3 regions of the Ancylobacter sp. TW_SC_1 genome follow, and region 2 is predicted to be linked to each of the others. Evidence: riboswitches for the same ligand, from Rfam matches in the RefSeq annotation. Region 2 holds a riboswitch; each other region holds the start of a gene.

Region 1 (5,665 bases), 990 kb from region 2:
GCCCGAGGCGAGTGTGGCCCCGGCCATGGCGACCGCCGTCGCCCAGGCTGCCATGGCCTGCACGCTGGCGCCGCGCCCCGGCGGCGCGTGGCGGGCGACGAGTTCGACCGTGCCGAGATAGGTGCAGCCGAAGGTCAGTGCGTGCAGCGGCTGGAGCAGCAGCAGAAGCAGCAGCGGCGGGTCGAACGCCATCCCGCCGAAACGAAGAACGCCGGCGAGGCCGCCGAGCAGGAGCAGGCGCTCCGGCCCGAGCCGGCGCGTCACCGGCGTGCCGAAATGGAACAGCACCACCTCGGCCAGCACGCCGAGCGACCACAGCAGGCCGATCACCGTGTCGGACAGCCCCTTGCCGTGCCACTGGATGGAGGCGAAGGCATAGAGCACCGCGTGCGACCCCTGCACCAGCGCCGCCGCCGCCAGACCGACGAACAGCACCGGCGCCAGTCCGGCCAGCGCATGGCGCGCTTCCGCCGTCGCGGCGCGCGGCGGCTGCTTCACCTCCTCGAGGGTCGCCGCCGCCAGCGCCGCCGCGAGGCTCGCCGCGACGATGAGCCAGATCACCGTGTCGTGCGGCACGGCGCCGAGGACGAGCCCGCCGAGCAGTCCGCCGGCCACCAGATTGCCGCCGATGAAGGCCATCGAGCCCCACAGCCGCACGCGTCCGTAGTCGATCAGCCCCTCGCGGCGGCGCGCCACTGCATAGGCATCGAGCACCGGCAGGCTGGGCTGCCAGAAGGCGGCGGCAAGCCCGAGCCCGACGAGGATCAGTGTCGCGTTGGGGGCGAGGACGATGCCGACGAAGCACAGCGCCGTGGCGCAGGAATAGCCGATCAGCGTCGCGCGCGGCCGGCCGCTGCGGTCGGCGAGCAGTCCGCCCACCGGCATGGTGACGAGGCGCACCGATTGCGGCACGGCGAGCGCGAGCGCGATCATCGCCGCGTCGAAGCCGCGCGCTTCCAGCCAGATCGGGAAGAACGGCATGAAGACGCCGATGCCGAAGAACAGCCCGGCATAGACGGCGGCAATGGCATGGCGTGGGGCGATGACGGGCACGCGGCTACTCGCGGGATTCGCCGCCTCGATAGCAGGCGCGGGGCCGGCTTACGAGGCCTCAGTGGCCAGCGCCGCCGCGAACCGCGAAAACCTCACCACCAGGCGTGGAAGTGATGCACCGGGCCGTGGCCCCGCCCGATGGTCAGTTCCTCGGAGCGCGCGAGGGCGCGGGTGAGATAGTCCTTCGCCGCCTCGACCGCCGCGCGCAGAGGCAGGCCCTTGGCAAGGCCGGCGGCGATGGCGGAGGAGAGCGTGCAGCCCGTGCCGTGCGTGTTGCGAGTGACAATGCGCGGCGCGCTGAGTTCGAGAAAGCCATCGGCGTCGAGCAGCACGTCGACGCTGTCCGGCCCCTCGCCATGGCCGCCCTTGACGAGCACCGCGCGCGGCCCGAACGCCAGCAGCCGCTCGGCCTGAGCCCGCACCGTCGCGAGATCCTCGGCCGGCTCTTCGTCGAGCAGTGCCGCCGCCTCGGGCAGGTTCGGCGTGATCAGGAGCGCCCGCGGCAACAGCTCGCGGCGCAGCGTCTCGATGGCCTCGGGCACCAGCAGCCGGTCGCCCGAGGCGGCGATCATCACCGGGTCGAGCACCACGGTCGACACGCCATGGCGCACGAGGCCGGACGCCACCTCGGTGATCGCTTCGGGACGCGACAGCATGCCGATCTTCACCGCGTCCACGTCGAGATCGGAGAAGACCGCGTCGATCTGCGCGGCGATGAAGGCCGGCGGAACGTCGTGGATGCCGGTCACGCCGAGCGTGTTCTGCGCCGTGAGCGCGGTGATGACGCTGGCGCCATACACGCAGAGCGCCGAGAAGGTCTTGAGATCGGCCTGGATGCCGGCGCCGCCGCCGGAATCCGAACCCGCCATCGTCACCGCGATCGGTGTGGAACCGCCCATGCTACGCCTCTCTCGCCGCATCGAGGCCGGAAGCGTCCCCGTCGGGGGGCACATGGCCGCCCCGGACGTGCGCGATCCGTTTCCTCCGCCGGCATGACCCGGATCAGGTTCGTGGGTTGGCTGAACGCCTCTCAGCCCATCCGCGCCTCAACGCCACGGGCACCCCAACGAGATCGTCCCGCGAGCGATAGGCGAAGCCGCGCGCCCGCGCAAGCCGGGCTCGTCCCGGGCGGCCGAGGGGGTTGCGCGCGAACCGGCGTTCTGTTCCTTATCGGCCTCCCGCCCCGAAGCCGGAACGCCGCGATGGTCCCTTTCTTCATGCAGATCAAATGTCACCTCGGCCGCTCCTACGAGGTGGCGAACGCCATCGCCGACGCGGAGATCGCCTCGGAAATCTACTCGACCGCCGGCGAGTTCGACCTGTTGGTCAAGTTCTACGTGCCCGAGGGCGCCGACATCGGCCATTTCGTGAACGAGAAGGTGCAGCAGTTCCCGGGCATCCAAGACACCCGCACCATCATCACCTTCAAGGCGTTCTGACGTCGCGCCTCAGGCCGTCGGCCCGGCGGGCGGCGTCGCCGCCTCCTCGGCCCGGCTGCGGTCGATGCCGAGCCGGCGCTCGCGCCAGATGACGAAGAGCCCGGCCCCGATCACGATGGCCGCGCCGAGCACGACGAGCACCGGCGGAATCTCGGCGAACAGGATGAAGCCGAGCAGCAGCGACCACAGCATCGCCGAATAGGCGAACGGCGCCACCACCGAGGCCGGGGCGTAGCGGTAGCTCTCGGTCAGCAGGATCTGGCCGACCCCGCCGAGGAAGCCGATCGCCAGCAGCAGCACGGCCTCCCGCGCGCTCGGCAGCACCCAGCCCCAGCCGGCGGTGGCGAGCCCGGCAATGGCCGCCAGCGCCTGGAAATAGAACACGATGGCCGCGGTCGATTCGGTCTGCGTCAGCCGCCGCACCTGGACCATCGCCCCGGCCGTGCAACTCGCGCCGAGCAGCGCGAAGAGCGCGCCGAACATGTGTTCCGGGGTATCGAACGAGCCCGACATATGCGGCCAGAGCATCACCACCACGCCGCCGAGCCCCACCGTCACCGCCGCCCAGCGATAGGCCTGCACCCGCTCGCGCAGCACGATCGCCGCGAGGACGACGGTGAGCAGCGGTGTGGCGAAGCCGATGGCGGTCGCATCCGCCAGCGGGATCCGCGCCAGCGCGGCAAAGCCCAGGCTCATGGCGCAGACGCCGATGGTGCCGCGCGCGATATGGCCGAACGGATGGGCGGTGCGCACCGCCGCGCTGATCTCGCCGCGCCAGGCGAGCAGCGCCATGAGCGGAAACAGGGCGAAGAAGGAGCGCGAGAACACCACTTCGCCAGTCGGAACATGTTCCGAGACGATACGGACGAGGGCCGACATGATGGTGAAAAGGAACGTCGCGCTGATCTGAAGCGCGATGCCCTTGAGCGCGTGCATGATGGCGCCATGGAGCACGAGTCCGCCCCGCCCGCAAGCGGGACGGACCCGTCATTTCAGGGGAAGGGATCACCGCCCGCCAGCGCGATGCCGCCGAACACCACGGCGACCGCGGCCGCGAGGCAGGCCAATGCCGCTCCGACGGCACCGGGCGTGGCCGGCGCGCGGTCGGCGTAGTCCCCGGCCGGCTTGCGGCCGCTGATCATGGCGCGGATCAGGTTGTCCCTGCCGAACAGCGAATAGACGAGGTTCGCCGCCACATGCAGGCCGATCAGCCACAGCAGGACCGGGTAGAGCCGCTGGTGCCAGACCGAGGCGCTGCGGATGGTCTCGTCGCTGACCGTCGCCGTCATCGGCGCGTAGACCGTGATGTCGTCGCTGGTGAACAGCCCGCTCAGCGCCTGCGCCGCGACCATGATCAGCAGCGCCGCGACCATCCAGCCGCCGAGCGGGTTGTGACCGAGATAATGCGGCGGACGTCCGCGCAGCAGTCTCTCCCCATAGCGCAGCCCCGCCGCCGGCCCGCGCAGGAAGCCGGCGAAGCGCGCCGTCGAGCCACCGACGAGGCCCCACAGCAGGCGGAACACGACCACCACCAGCACGGCAAGCCCGTTCCACTGGTGCCAGACGAGATCGGCGTCGCCGTAATACCGGCTCGCGAAAGCGAGGCCGACCAGCGCCGCCAGCCCCCATTTGGCGATCCGCGTCGGCAGGTCCCACGCCAGCACGCCGGCCGGCGCGGGCGAATCGGTACGCGCGCTCACGTCACTTCTTCTGGCGGAAGGTGTCGTGGCAGGTTCCGCAGGTGCGGATCACGCCGGGGAAGTTCGCCTTGAAGCTGGCCTCGTCGGTGATCGCGGCACGGGCAGCGGCGGCATCGCTGCCGAGCTTGGCGAAGAGCGCCTCGAATTCGGGCGTCTTGGTCCACACCGTCTCCAGCGCCTCGGTATCCGGGCCGGGCCCGGAGCCCAGCGGGAAAAGCGTCGGCAGGACCTTGGCATTCTTGACATAGGTGTCGAGCGCCGCCTGCACGGCCGCGAGATCGAACGGCGTGTTCCCGCGCAGCATTCCGCCGACGGGCTTGGTCACGCTGCCGAACTCCTTCAGCAGGGTCTGTCGTTCCTTCACGACGTCGGACTGGGCGACCACCGCGGTGGTCGCGACGGCAGTGAAGATGGCGATTGCACCGGCAATCGTCAGGCGACGCGACATGAAAAGCTCCCTCATCGACGTGCTGCGACGCAGCACATACCCCGCCACCTTATTGTCGCTCCAGACAATGACAATCGGCAGGAAGTCGCGTTCGCGCGCTCGTGAAGGGAACGTCAGATCCTGCCGGATGAGGTATGGTGAATACCTAATGCCTCTTGCGGATCGTGGTTTTCCGCATTTTCATTGGCAGGCTCTAACCCTACGTAAAAATCAATAACCGTTGTCACGAGAGAGAGAAGCGCCCATGTCCATCCGCACAATTCTCCTGCACGCTGCGCCCGACTCTGGCTTCAATGATCGTCTCGCCCTTGCCATCGCTCTCGCGCGTCAGTCCGGCGCCAGCCTGAAGGCGCTCTACACGCTCTACCCCGCCGGCGTTCCGCGCGTCGGCCGCGCCCTCTCGATCTATGTGAACGAACTGGTGCATGAGGCGAAGGAGAAGGAAGCCGGCCTCAAGGCGCAGTTCGAAGCCTCCACCGCCGCCGCCGGCATTGCGGCTTCCTGGCAGACGATCGAGGGCGAAGTTGCGCCGGCGCTCCGCGACGAAGTCACCTTCGCCGACCTCACCGTCGTCAGCGAGACGCCTTATGGCACCGTGGACGACCAGCTCGCCGCCACCCTGCCCGAGCATCTCGCCCTCTCCTGCCATGGCCCCGTCGTCGTGGTGCCGACCGGCAAGCCGGTACCGACGCGCATCGGCCGCGTGCTTGTGGCATGGAAGCCCTCGCGCGAGGCCGGCCATGCCGTCCGCTTCGCCCTGCCGCTCCTCGCGCTCGCCGAAGAGGTCGAGGTCCTGACCGTCGAGGAAGGCAACGCCGGCGTGGCCGATTCCGGCGCCCGGCTCGCCGCGTTTCTCGGCAGCCATGGCGTGAATGCGAAGCACAATCACGTCAAGGACGGCCATGCGAGCAGCGCCATTTCCAACGAGGCGCAGAAGTTCGGTGCCGATCTTCTGGTGATGGGCGTCTATAGCCGCTCGCGGCTTGCCGAGATGGTGCTCGGCGGCGTCACCGCCTCGCTGCTCA
Region 2 (5,665 bases):
CGGCATCATCGCGCTCGGCTATTTCGGCCACAATCCGTGGGCGTTCCTCATCCTGTCCGGCGTCGTCTTCCTCGCTTGGGGCGAAGTGTACTCCCTGTTCTCGGCCCTGGCCGGCGACGCCTTCGGCACCAAGCACATCGGCAAGATCTACGGCGTGCTCTACTGCGCCAAGGGCGTCGGCGCGCTGTTCGTGCCCGTCGGCAACCTGCTGATGGAAGCGACCGGTACCTGGTCGAGCGTGCTGTACACCGTTGCGGCCATGGACCTCTTCGCGGCCTTCCTCGCCGTGACCCTGCTGCCGCGCGTGCTGAAAGCGCATGTGGCGCAGTCCACCATCACGGCGCCTACGGTGGAAAAGTCGGGCGCCGCTTCGGCGCACGCCTGATCGGCCGCGGCAGGGAGCCGCGTGCCTTAGCCGTCTTACAGAGTTACCTTCTCGACTTGAGGGCCCTTCGGGGCCCTCTTTTCGTTTCCGGGAATGCCGGGCGGGCTAGGAAGCCTCCGGAGCCACGGCGAGCGCCAGCTCCGCGAGATACTCGACCTTCAGGCTGGCGCAGGCACCGAGATCGGCCAGTGCCACGCGGTCGAACCAGCGCGCCTCCAGCGCGTCGTCCGCCGCCACCGCCTCGCCGGCGCGCCAGCGGCACAGCACGGCGATCATCGCGAAATGATGAGCGAGCACGCCCTCGTCATCGTGCTGGATGAAGTCGAGCGCGGTCATGAGGCGGGGGCTGTCGGCGGCGATGCCGGTCTCCTCGTGGAGCTCGCGCAGGGCGGCCTCCAGATGCGTCTCGCCCATTTCCATACGTCCGCCAGGGAAACCCCACAGTCCCTGATCGGGCGGATTGGCGCGGCGCACCAGCAGCACCGCGCCGTCGCGCTCGACGACGGCGAGCACGGCGGGAACCGGGCGGACGGGCGAGGGGGGCGTCATGGGAAAGTCTCCTGGAAGGTCGTGTCGGCGCGGGCACGAGCGGGCGGCCGGGGCGTCCTCGCGGTTCCCCGGCCGCCCGGCAGCCTACTCCGCGGCGGCGACGTCGCGATAGATTTGGCCGCCGCCGTCACGGAAGCGCCCGGCCATCTCCTCCATCCCGCGCGTCGCCTCGGCCTGCCGCGCCGCGTCGCGAATGTCCTGGCTGATCTTCATCGAGCAGAATTTCGGCCCGCACATGGAGCAGAAATGCGCCAGCTTGTGCGCCTCCTTCGGCAGCGTCTCGTCGTGGAAGGCGGTCGCCGTGTCGGGATCGAGCGCGAGGCTGAACTGGTCCTGCCAGCGGAACTCGAAACGCGCCCGCGAGAGTGCGTCGTCCCAGGCGCGCGCCAGCGGGTGGCCCTTGGCGAGGTCGGCGGCATGGGCGGCGATCTTGTAGGTGATGACGCCGGTCTTCACGTCGTCGCGGTTGGGCAGGCCGAGATGCTCCTTGGGCGTGACGTAGCAGAGCATGGCGGTGCCGAACCAGCCGATCATCGCCGCGCCGATGCCGGAGGTGATGTGGTCGTAGCCGGGTGCGATATCCGTGGTCAGCGGCCCGAGCGTATAGAAGGGCGCCTCGCCGCAGACAGCCAGCTGCTTGTCCATGTTGGCCTTGATCTTGTGCATCGGCACATGGCCGGGGCCTTCGATCATCACCTGGCAGTCGTTTTCCCACGCGATCCTGGTCAGTTCGCCCAGCGTCTCCAGTTCGGCGAACTGCGCCGCGTCGTTGGCGTCGGCGATGGAGCCGGGGCGCAGCCCGTCGCCGAGCGAGAAGGTGACGTCATAGGCCCGCATGATCTCGCAGATCTCGGCGAAACGCTCGTAGAGGAAGCTCTCGCGGTGATGGGCGAGGCACCACTTGGCCATGATCGAGCCGCCGCGCGAGACGATGCCAGTCACGCGCTTCGCGGTCAGCGGCACATAGGGCAGGCGCACCCCGGCATGGATGGTGAAATAGTCCACGCCCTGCTCGGCCTGCTCGACCAGCGTGTCGCGGAACACCTCCCAGGTGAGGTCCTCGGCGACGCCGCCGACCTTCTCCAGCGCCTGGTAGATCGGCACCGTTCCGATCGGCACCGGCGCGTTGCGCACGATCCATTCGCGGATGTTGTGGATGTTGCGCCCGGTGGAGAGGTCCATCACCGTGTCGGCACCCCAGCGTATCGCCCACACCATCTTGTCCACTTCGTCCGCCACCGACGAGGTGACGGCCGAATTGCCGATATTGGCGTTGATCTTGACGAGGAAGTTGCGGCCGATCGCCATCGGCTCGAGCTCGCCATGATTGATGTTGGCGGGGATGACGGCACGCCCGCGCGCCACCTCGTCGCGCACGAATTCCGGCGTCACGACATCCGGGATCGCCGCGCCGAAATCCTCGCCGTCGCGGATGATCTCGCCGATGCGCTCGCGCAGGCCGTTCTCGCGCAGGGCGACATATTCCATCTCCGGGGTGACGATGCCGGCCCGCGCATAGGCCATCTGGGTCACAGCGCCGGCTTTGGCCCGCAGCGGGCGGTGGTGGAGCGGGAAGGGCGTCACCAGCCTGTCGTCGCCGACATGGCCGTTGTCCTCCGGCTTCACCCGGCGCCCGTCGTACTCCTCAACATCTGCGCGCGCGCGGACCCAGGCGTCACGCGGGCGCGCGAGGCCGGCGGCGATGTCGATGGCCGCGCTCTCGTCGGTATAGGGGCCGGAGGCATCGTAGACGGCGAGGTTGGGCTCGTTGGCGGAAGGGTGCAGCAGGATTTCGCGGAACGGCACGCGAAAGCCGCGCGCCGGGCAGTCGGCATAGATGCGCCGCGAGCCGGGAATGGGCCCGGTGGCGACGCCGATGGTGCCGGTGTCTTTCAGGTTTTTGGTCGTCATGATGGATCTCCAGAACCGATGGTCGGGGAGATCCGGGTGTTTGACGTTGGGGAAGGATGGCGATGTGCGACACGCGCGCGACACGCCATTCGGTTCCGATCCCTTCGCCGGCATGACCCGGATCAGGTTCGAAGGGTCATCGCGTTGCCTTGCCCTGCGGCGTGGCCGGCGCTCTCTCAGCCCCCTAGCGGGGCTCCCCTTGGAACGGGTCGATAGTCGACCAAAGTCGCCCGCCGGTCAATTCCGCGGCGCCCCGTCACCCTGCCGCCGCCGCATTTCCTGTAGATTGCTGATTCGTGAGGAAACGACGCATCGAGCCATCGGGGAGTGCCCATGCGCAGCTTGAAGACTTCGCTCCGGAAGGTTGCCATCGCGGCGGCGGTCATCGCGCCGTTCGCCTTTCCGGTAGCGGCATCCGCCCAGCAGAGCTGCGGCAATAACGGTGCCGGCTTCGACCAGTGGCTGGCCGGCTTCAAGCAGCAGGCGGTGGCGCAGGGCGTCTCGCCGCGCACCGTGGCCGCGGCGCTGAACGGCGTGACCTACGCGCCCGACATCGTCGGCACCGACCGCGGGCAGAAGGTGTTCGGGCAGAGCTTCTTCCAGTTTTCCGACCGCATGGTCGCCAATTACCGCATCCAGCAGGGCCGCCAGCAGATCCAGAAGAACCCGGCGCTGTTCAGCCGGATCGAGCAGACCTTCGGGGTACCGGGGGCGGTGCTGGTCGCCTTCTGGGGGCTGGAGACCGATTTCGGCGCCTTCATGGGCGACAAGCAGACGATTCGCTCGGTGGCCTCGCTCGCCTGGGACTGCCGGCGGGCGGAGATGTTCCGCACCCAGCTGATGGCGGCGCTGAAGATCATCGACCGCGGCGATCTGACCGCGCAGACCATGCGCGGCCCGTGGGCGGGTGAACTCGGCCAGTTCCAGTTCCTGCCCGACCACTATCTCAATTACGGCGTCGACTTCGACGGCGACGGCCGGGTCGACCTGATCCGCTCGGCGCCCGACGCGCTCGCCTCGGCCGCCAACTATATCCGCGCGCTCGGCTGGAAGGCCGGCCAGCCCTGGCTGGAGGAAGTGCGCGTGCCGCCCAACCTCCCCTGGGACCAGGCGGACCTCGCCGTCAAGCATCCGCGCGCCCAATGGGCGAAGGCGGGCGTGGTGCGGGCCGGCGGTGGTCAGCTTCCCGCCGACCAGCTTCCCGCCTCGCTGCTGCTGCCGATGGGGCGCAACGGCCCGGCCTTTCTCGTCTATCCGAATTTCGACGTCTTCACCGAGTGGAACAACTCGCTCGTCTACGCGACCTCGGCGGCCTATCTGGCCGCCCGCGTCGCCGGCGCCGGCCCGTTCAATCGCGGCCAGGGCGACAGGATTCCGGTGCTGTCCATGGCGCAGGTGAAGGAGCTGCAGACCCTGCTCAATGCGCGCGGCCACCATGTCGGGCGCATCGACGGCATCACCGGCGCGGCGACGCGGCAGGCGGTCAAAGTCGAGCAGATGCGCCTCGGCCTGCCGGCCGATTCCTACCCCACGCCGGACCTACTGGCGGCGCTGCGGACGGGGCGCTGAGGCGTCAGATCACCGGTATGCCGTGCTGCTTGGCCTTGGCCTCCGGCTCGACATGGATGTTGACCAGCACGCCGGCGACGGCGGCCTCCAGCGCGTCCTCGATCCGGTCGCAGATGGCGTGCGCCTCGCTCACCGGCATGTCGCCGGGCACCACGAGGTGGAAGTCGACGAAGATCATGCGCCCGGCCTGGCGCGTGCGCAGATCGTGTGCCTCGATGGCGCCGGTCGCCTCCGCCGCGATGAGATGGCGGATGCGGCCCAGCGTCTCGGCCGGCACCGCCTGGTCCATCAGTCCGCCGACGCTCTCCTTCAGCACCGACCAGCCCGACCACAGGATGTTGACGGCGACCAGGCCGGCAAGGACGAGGTCGAGCCGGTCCCAGCCGGACGCCGCGGCGATGGCGACGCCCGCGAGCACGCCGGCGGACGAGGCGACGTCGGTGATCAGATGGCGGCCATCGGCGACCAGCGCCGGCGAGCGGGCGCGCCGGCCCGCGCGCAGCAGCACCACGCACCAGACCGCGTTGACCACGGTCGCGCCGGCATTGACCAGCAGGCCGTGCAGCGGCGCGTCGAGTGGGCGCGGATCCTGCCAGCCGATATACACCTCGCGGAAGATCGAAATGGCGGCGACGACGATGAGCACGCCGACGATGACGGCGGAGAAATACTCGGCCTTGGCATAGCCATAGGGGTGGGCCGCGTCGGCCGGCTTGGCGCTCACCCGGAGCGCGATCACGGCGGCGACGGAGGTGGCGACGTTGACGATGCTCTCCAGGGCGTCGGAATAGAGCGCGACGCTGCCGGTGAGCAGGAAGGCGGCGTATTTCAGCCCGAGCACCAGCAGGCTGATGCCGACATTGATCATTGCAATCCGCGAGGACTGAGCCATCGGCGCCATACCCGTTCCGGCGCCGCGCGCCCGCTGTCGGACCGATTAGTGGGTCGTGCCAGGAAAATCAAGCAAGTCCAATGACTTGCAAGTCATTCGCAGAAGCGTTCGCAGCGCGCTTTCGCGTTGCCGCGCTCAGGCATTGGCATGGCGCGGCAGGATCGCGCCGCGATGGCGGATGACGCGGCCGGCGAGCTGGTGGCCGGCCTCTGCCGCCGCCGCCGGGGCCTCGCCGCCGAGGCGGGCGGCGAGGTAGGCCGCGTTGAAGCTGTCGCCCGCCGCCGTGGTGTCCACCGGCTCGACCGGCTGTGGGATCGGCACGAATTGCGAGGTGCCGCCGGCAACGACCAGCGCGCCCT
Region 3 (5,665 bases), 2.3 Mb from region 2:
CGCGTGAGGCGCGATCAGCGCGAGGCGGCGGCGCGCACCTCCGCCTCGATGGCGAGGGTCCGCTCCAGCAGGATCTCGTAGATCGGGCGCCCGCCGAGCGCCTGCGCGGTCATGTTGGCGAAGATCGCGGTGATCATGACCGGAACCAGCACGACATAGGCGCTGGTCAGCTCCAGCACCAGCACCATGCCGACCATAGGCGCGCCGATGGTCGCCGCGAACAGCCCGCCCATGGCCGAGATGGCGAAGGCGACCAGCCCGTTCTCGGGAAGCGTCACGAACATTTCCAGCGCCGTGCCGTAGCAAAGGCCGATGGTGGTGGCGAGCGCGAGGATCGGCGCGAAGATGCCGCCGGCGACGCCGGTCGAGTAGCTCGCCATGGTCATGACGAAGCGCAGCAGCACGACGAAGGCGAGCATGGCCAGCGGCAATCCTTCCTTGGTGAGCTGTACCGCCAGCAGTTCGCCGCCCTGCGTCGCCTCGGGCCGCACGAAGAGCAGCACGCCGACGACCAGGCCGACGATGGCGGGGAAGATGTAGAACGAGGTGCGCATGCCGAAGCGGCGCACATGGTCGAGCCCCCACACCAGCGTCCGATTGAAGATGACGCCCGCTCCGCCGAGGAGGATGCCGAGCACCACGAAGGCCGGCAGCCAGCCATAGGGGATCGCCGAGGCCTCCAGCAGCATATAGGGCGTGTTGCCGGTCAGGTACTCGGTGACGATGGCGCTGGCGATGGAGGCCAGCACCACGGCGATATAGGTGCGCGAGGAATAGGGGAACTGCCGCCGGGTTTCCTCGATGACGAACAGCACCGCCGCGAGCGGCGCGTTGAAGGCGGCGGCAAGCCCCGCCGCGCCGCCGGCCGCCAGCAGGCCGCGCATGTCCTCGCCGGACCATTTCATCAGGTCGGAGGCGGCCTTGGCGACGGAGGCGCCGATATGGATGGTCGGCCCCTCGCGGCCGAGCACCATGCCGGAGGAAAGCGACAGCAGGCCCGCAATGAATTTCACCGGCAGAACGCGATGCCAGCGCACCTCGCGCAGTCCCTCCATCGCCCCCTCGATCTCGGGCACGCCCGATCCGCTGGCTTCCGGCGCGTAGGTGCGCACCAGCCAGAGCGAGACGACGGCCATGCCGGCGGCGACGAGGGCGGCGGCGGCGTAAAGCACGAGGCCTTCGAACTGGAGCGTGGTCTGCAGGAAGGCCGGCCAGGCGGCTGTCAGCTTCTCGACGCCGACATGGAAGCCGGAGCCGAGCAGGCCGACGACCGCGCCAACCAGGATCGCCACGATGTGATATGCCCCGTTCCCCATGCCTCGACCTTCTCCCGACAAATCAGCAACCGTTTGCAATCGGTAGCATCGTCGGCCGGGGCCCGGAAGCGCGGCAGAGCATATTGTCGCCCCCGGAGCACACGTGGCCGAGGGGGCCGTTGACGGGGCGCTCCGGGGCGAATGCTCAGGGCAGGGGCGGGGCGTAGGTCGAGACCGGCTCGACCTTGTCGATGAGCTTGTGGCTCTTCATGAACTCCCCGAAGCGGGCGTAGCGTTCCGTGTCGAGGGCGGCCGGCGCGTGGGCGAAGCGGCGCAGCGTGTCGGTCCACGCGGTGCGGTTCAGCTCGTCGTCGAGCTTCGGATTGGCCGTCACGAAGGCCTGCCATGCCTCGTCGGGATGGTTGAGGACGTAGATGGTGGCGTCCTCGACCGCAGCGAGGAAGCGCTTGAGCCGCGGGTCGGCCAGCTTGTCCTTGTGGGTCACGTAGATCAGCTCGTCGAACACCGGCACGCCGTGCTCTTCGGGGTAGAAGGCGATGCCCTCCTTGCCCTCAAGCCTGATCTGGGTGAGCTCGAAATTGCGGTAGGCGCCGATCACCGCGTCGACCTTGCCGGCGACCAGCGCGGGCGAGAGGGCGAAATTGACGTTGATCATCGTCACGTCGGACGGCGTGAGCCCGGCGCTCGCCAGCATGGTGCCGAGCAGTGCGTCCTCGAAGCCCGCCACGGAATAGCCGACCGTCTTGCCCTTGAGGTCGGCGATCGACTTGACCGGGCCGTCCTTCAGCGCCACCAGCGCGGTGAGCGGGGTGGAGACCAGCGTGCCGAAGCGCACCAGCGGCAGCCCTTCCTTCACCGAGAGATAAAGGCTCGGCTGGTAGCTGACCGCCACATCCGCCTGACCGGCGGCGACGAGGCGGGGCGGGGCGGACGGATCGGCCGGCGGCACCAGCTCGACATCGAGGTCGTGGGCTTTGAAGAAGCCCTTCTCCTGCGCGATGATCAGCGGCGCGTGGTCCGGATTGACGTACCAGTCGAGCAGGACGGTGAGCTTGTCGGCGGCCGCCGCCGGGGTGAGGCCGAGCGCGAGGGCGAATGCCGTCGCGGCGAACTTGGTGAACATGGATCTCCTCCCAGTTGGAGATCCGGCGCGCGCGCTTTCGGGGGAAATCCGGCACGGGTGCCACGCATCGCGTGGATCAGGCCCCGCCGTCGCTCCGTCCCTTCGCCGGCATGACCCGGATCAGGTTCAAAGGGTCTGGCAGGTGCCATCTCAGCCCCTTCGGCCTTTCGGCCGGCGGGACACCCCTCGGACGCGCGCAGGCTAGCATCGCCGGTATGCCAGGGCAATCTGTGGGGCCTATTCTCCGCGCCAGCCGTCGAGATAGACCGTGCGCTCCACCCCGGCGAAGCGGCCGAGCCGGGCGAGTTCGGCGTCGAGCGCATTGAGCCGGCCGGTCGAGGCCCGCACGCCCGGCTCCAGCCAGAGCCGGCGCACGTCGAGCGAGCCGGCCTTGCGGTCCGCCTTCATGTCGATGCGGCCGATCAGCCGGTCGCCCTCCAGCAGCGGGAAGACGTAATAGCCATAGACCCGCCTGGGGGTCGGGACGAACACCTCGATGCGATAGGTGAATCCGAACAGCCGCTCCGCCCGGGCGCGGTCGCGCAGCAGCGGATCGAAGGGGCTGAGCACACGCAGCCGCGCCGGCGGGGCGGGCAGGGCGGCGAAATCCTCCGCGCTGCCTTTGAAGGCGTGGCTGGCGCGCGGCTTGCCGCCCTCGGCGCCCTCGACCAGCACGGGCTCCAGCCTGTGGGCGTTCGCCGCCACCCAGCCACGCGCCTCCTCCGGTCTGATCAGTCCCCAGAAGGCGGCGATCTCGCCATGGGTGGCGAAGCCGAGCCGCTCCAGCGCCGCGGTGCAGGCCCAGTCGAGGAAGGCCTCCGGGCTCACCTCGCCCGCGAAATGCCGGGCGGGGATGACGCGCTCGGTGAGGTCGTAGACCTTCTGGAAGCCCTCGCGCCCGGCAATGGCGAGCGCGCCGGTGCGCCAGTGATATTCGAGCGCGGTCTTCTCCGGGTGCCAGTTCCACCAGCCGCCGGGCGGGCGCTTTCCGGCGTCCACATCCTGCTCGAAATCGCGGGCCATCAGCCGGCCTTCGACGCGTACCCGCTCCAGCACATGGTCGACATAGCCCTCGAAGCCGTTCTCGTGCCAGGAGCGCCAGCGATCGGCCAGCGTTTAGCGCGCGCGCGCGAAGCGGTGCTTCCAGTAGCCGAAGAAAGTGTTGGGGATGATCGCCGCGTCGTGCGTCCAGTGCTCGAAGAGCGCGCCGTCCTTTTCCAGCAGCGCGGTCAGGTGCTCGCGCCTGTAGGTCGGGTTGCGCGCGAACAGGATGTGATGATGCGCGCGCTCGACGGTGGCGATGCTGTCGACCTGCACGAAGCCGAGGTCGTCGATCAGTTGCAGAAGTCCGGTCTTGGTCAGCGTTCCGCGGGGGCGGCTGAGCTGCTGCCGGGCGAGGAAGACACGTCGGGCGTCGGCGTTGGAGAGGCGGAGGGGCATGGGTCGTCGATCCGGTCGAGGTTTACGGCGACCGTTCGGCCGGTCGACTTGGCAGCGTACATCAGGGTGTCGGCGCGGCGCAGCAGCGCATCGGCGCCGATCGTCTGCCGGGTGACGGCAACGCCGATGGCCGCGCCCACGGCGAGGTTTCGTCCTTCGATGTCCATCGGCGCACAGAGCGCATCGGCGAGCATTTGCATCTCCTGCCCCGTGGGCCCTCCGGTGGGTCCGCCATGTTCCGGAGAGATGCCGCAGGCGAAGGAATGGAGCAGTACGAATTCGTCGCCACCGATGCGCGCGACGAAATGGCCGGGGGCGCTATGGGCACGCAGGCGCTCGGCGAAGCTCCGCAGCACCTGGTCGCCGATGGAGTGGCCGTGGCGGTCATTTATCGACTTGAAGCCATTGAGATCGATATAGGCGAGGCAGACGCCCTCATGCGGCGCGAACCGCTCCAGCAGCTTGCGCAGCCGGTTGTCGAAAGCCGCCCGGTTGGGCAGGCCGGTCACCACGTCGGTGTAGGCGGCCTCGATGATGCGGCGCTCGAACGCCTTGCGCTCGGAATTGTCGATGATGATCTCGATGTCGAACGTCTGGCCATTGATGACGCGGCGCTGCGTCGAGACCAGCGTGGGGATGATGTGGCCGGAGACGTGGCGCAGGTCGATCTCCTCGAGCTCGTACAGGCCGACGGTTTCCAGCGCGTGGATGCGGCGCAGCCGTTCCGGGGAGTCGAGCGCGCGCACGGTGTCGAGATACATGGGCTGGCCCTCGATCTCGTCCCAGCTGCGCCCGATCATGGCGAGGTAGGCGGGATTGGCCATGATGTACCGGGAGACGTGCTCGGCCGTGGAAATGCAGATCGCCACCGGCGAGAGCTCGAACACGTCCGCAAGCGCTTCATAGATCACGGTGCTCGGGATCATGGATCCTCACTGGATCGACGGCACGGGGATCGTCCGTCCAAGCCGGGCGCGATGCAAGCCCGCCCAAACTGGTCAGGCGTCGGCGAAGTGCTGCATTCGCACATCCACATTGCCGGCCCCGGCCTTGGCCACATACATCAGCGCGTCGGCGCGGTGGAGCAGCGTCTGGACGGCGAGCGGACCGTCGGCGATGGCGATGCCGATGGCCAGGCCGACCGCAATCGGCTGACCGTTGAGGTCCATGTCCCGGCAGGTCGCCTCGCCGAGCCGCAGGAAGTCGGCGTGGCGCTTGTCTTCGTCCATGCCGGTCGAGCGGAACAGGATGGCGAACTCGTCGCCGCCAAGTCGCCCCACGAAATGCTCGGGGCTGGCGTACTGGCGCAGCCGCCGGCCAATGCGGGTGAGCAGCCAATCCCCCACGTCGTGACCATAGAGGTCGTTGATCTTCTTGAAGCCGTTGAGGTCGATGAAGGCGAGCCCGACGCCCTCGCCCGGCTTCATTTCCGTGGCCATGCGGGCCAGCGTGTCGTTGAACGCCTTCCGGTTCGGCAGGCCGGTGATCGCGTCCGTATAGGCCGCCCGGGTGATGGCGGCCTCGAATTCCTTGCGCTCGGAATTGTCGATGATGATCTCGATGTCGAGGCTGGTGTCGTCGATGACCCGTCGTTGTGCCGAGATGAGCGTGGGAACGAGGCGGCCGGAGGCCTGGCGGATATAGACCTCCTCCAGCTTGTAGAAGCCTTCCTCCTCCAGCCTGCGCAGGCGGCGCAGGCGCTCCGGAGCATCGATCGCCGTGCCGAGGTCGAGCGCGATGGTGCGCGAGGCAATCTCCTCCCAGCTCCGCTGGATCAGCTGGAGGTAGGCCGAATTGACCTTCACGTAGCGGGATTCGACGTCGG

Evidence for each region. Region 2 has a riboswitch for thiamine pyrophosphate ahead of thiC (phosphomethylpyrimidine synthase ThiC). Riboswitches for the same ligand answer to the same signal wherever they lie in the genome.
Region 1: it holds a riboswitch for thiamine pyrophosphate, as region 2 does, so the genes downstream of both, thiD (bifunctional hydroxymethylpyrimidine kinase/phosphomethylpyrimidine kinase) here and thiC (phosphomethylpyrimidine synthase ThiC) in region 2, are expected to answer to the same signal.
Region 3: it holds a riboswitch for thiamine pyrophosphate, as region 2 does, so the genes downstream of both, AC1PZ7_RS19365 (ABC transporter substrate-binding protein) here and thiC (phosphomethylpyrimidine synthase ThiC) in region 2, are expected to answer to the same signal.

What each region holds. Positions count from the first base shown of each region.
Region 1 covers NZ_CM166365.1:2,579,824-2,585,488, reverse strand. The annotation lists gene AC1PZ7_RS11935 (MFS transporter) at 1-1,053, opposite strand, end outside; gene thiD (bifunctional hydroxymethylpyrimidine kinase/phosphomethylpyrimidine kinase) at 1,146-1,952, opposite strand; TPP riboswitch at 2,016-2,129, opposite strand; gene AC1PZ7_RS11925 (Lrp/AsnC ligand binding domain-containing protein) at 2,256-2,492, shown strand; gene AC1PZ7_RS11920 (DMT family transporter) at 2,502-3,446, opposite strand; gene AC1PZ7_RS11915 (cytochrome b/b6 domain-containing protein) at 3,485-4,192, opposite strand; gene AC1PZ7_RS11910 (c-type cytochrome) at 4,194-4,640, opposite strand; gene AC1PZ7_RS11905 (universal stress protein) at 4,885-5,665, shown strand, end outside.
Region 2 covers NZ_CM166365.1:1,586,452-1,592,116, forward strand. The annotation lists gene oxlT (oxalate/formate MFS antiporter) at 1-385, shown strand, start outside; gene AC1PZ7_RS07265 (NUDIX hydrolase) at 491-934, opposite strand; gene thiC (phosphomethylpyrimidine synthase ThiC) at 1,019-2,845, opposite strand; TPP riboswitch at 2,928-3,055, opposite strand; gene AC1PZ7_RS07275 (lytic murein transglycosylase) at 3,179-4,414, shown strand; gene AC1PZ7_RS07280 (cation diffusion facilitator family transporter) at 4,419-5,306, opposite strand; gene AC1PZ7_RS07285 (sugar kinase) at 5,442-5,665, opposite strand, start outside.
Region 3 covers NZ_CM166365.1:4,094,238-4,099,902, reverse strand. The annotation lists gene AC1PZ7_RS19375 (ABC transporter ATP-binding protein/permease) at 1-7, shown strand, start outside; gene clcA (H(+)/Cl(-) exchange transporter ClcA) at 15-1,316, opposite strand; gene AC1PZ7_RS19365 (ABC transporter substrate-binding protein) at 1,462-2,400, opposite strand; TPP riboswitch at 2,494-2,591, opposite strand; partial or broken gene AC1PZ7_RS19360 (winged helix-turn-helix domain-containing protein) at 2,638-3,840, opposite strand; gene AC1PZ7_RS19355 (diguanylate cyclase domain-containing protein) at 3,759-4,766, opposite strand; gene AC1PZ7_RS19350 (diguanylate cyclase domain-containing protein) at 4,839-5,665, opposite strand, start outside.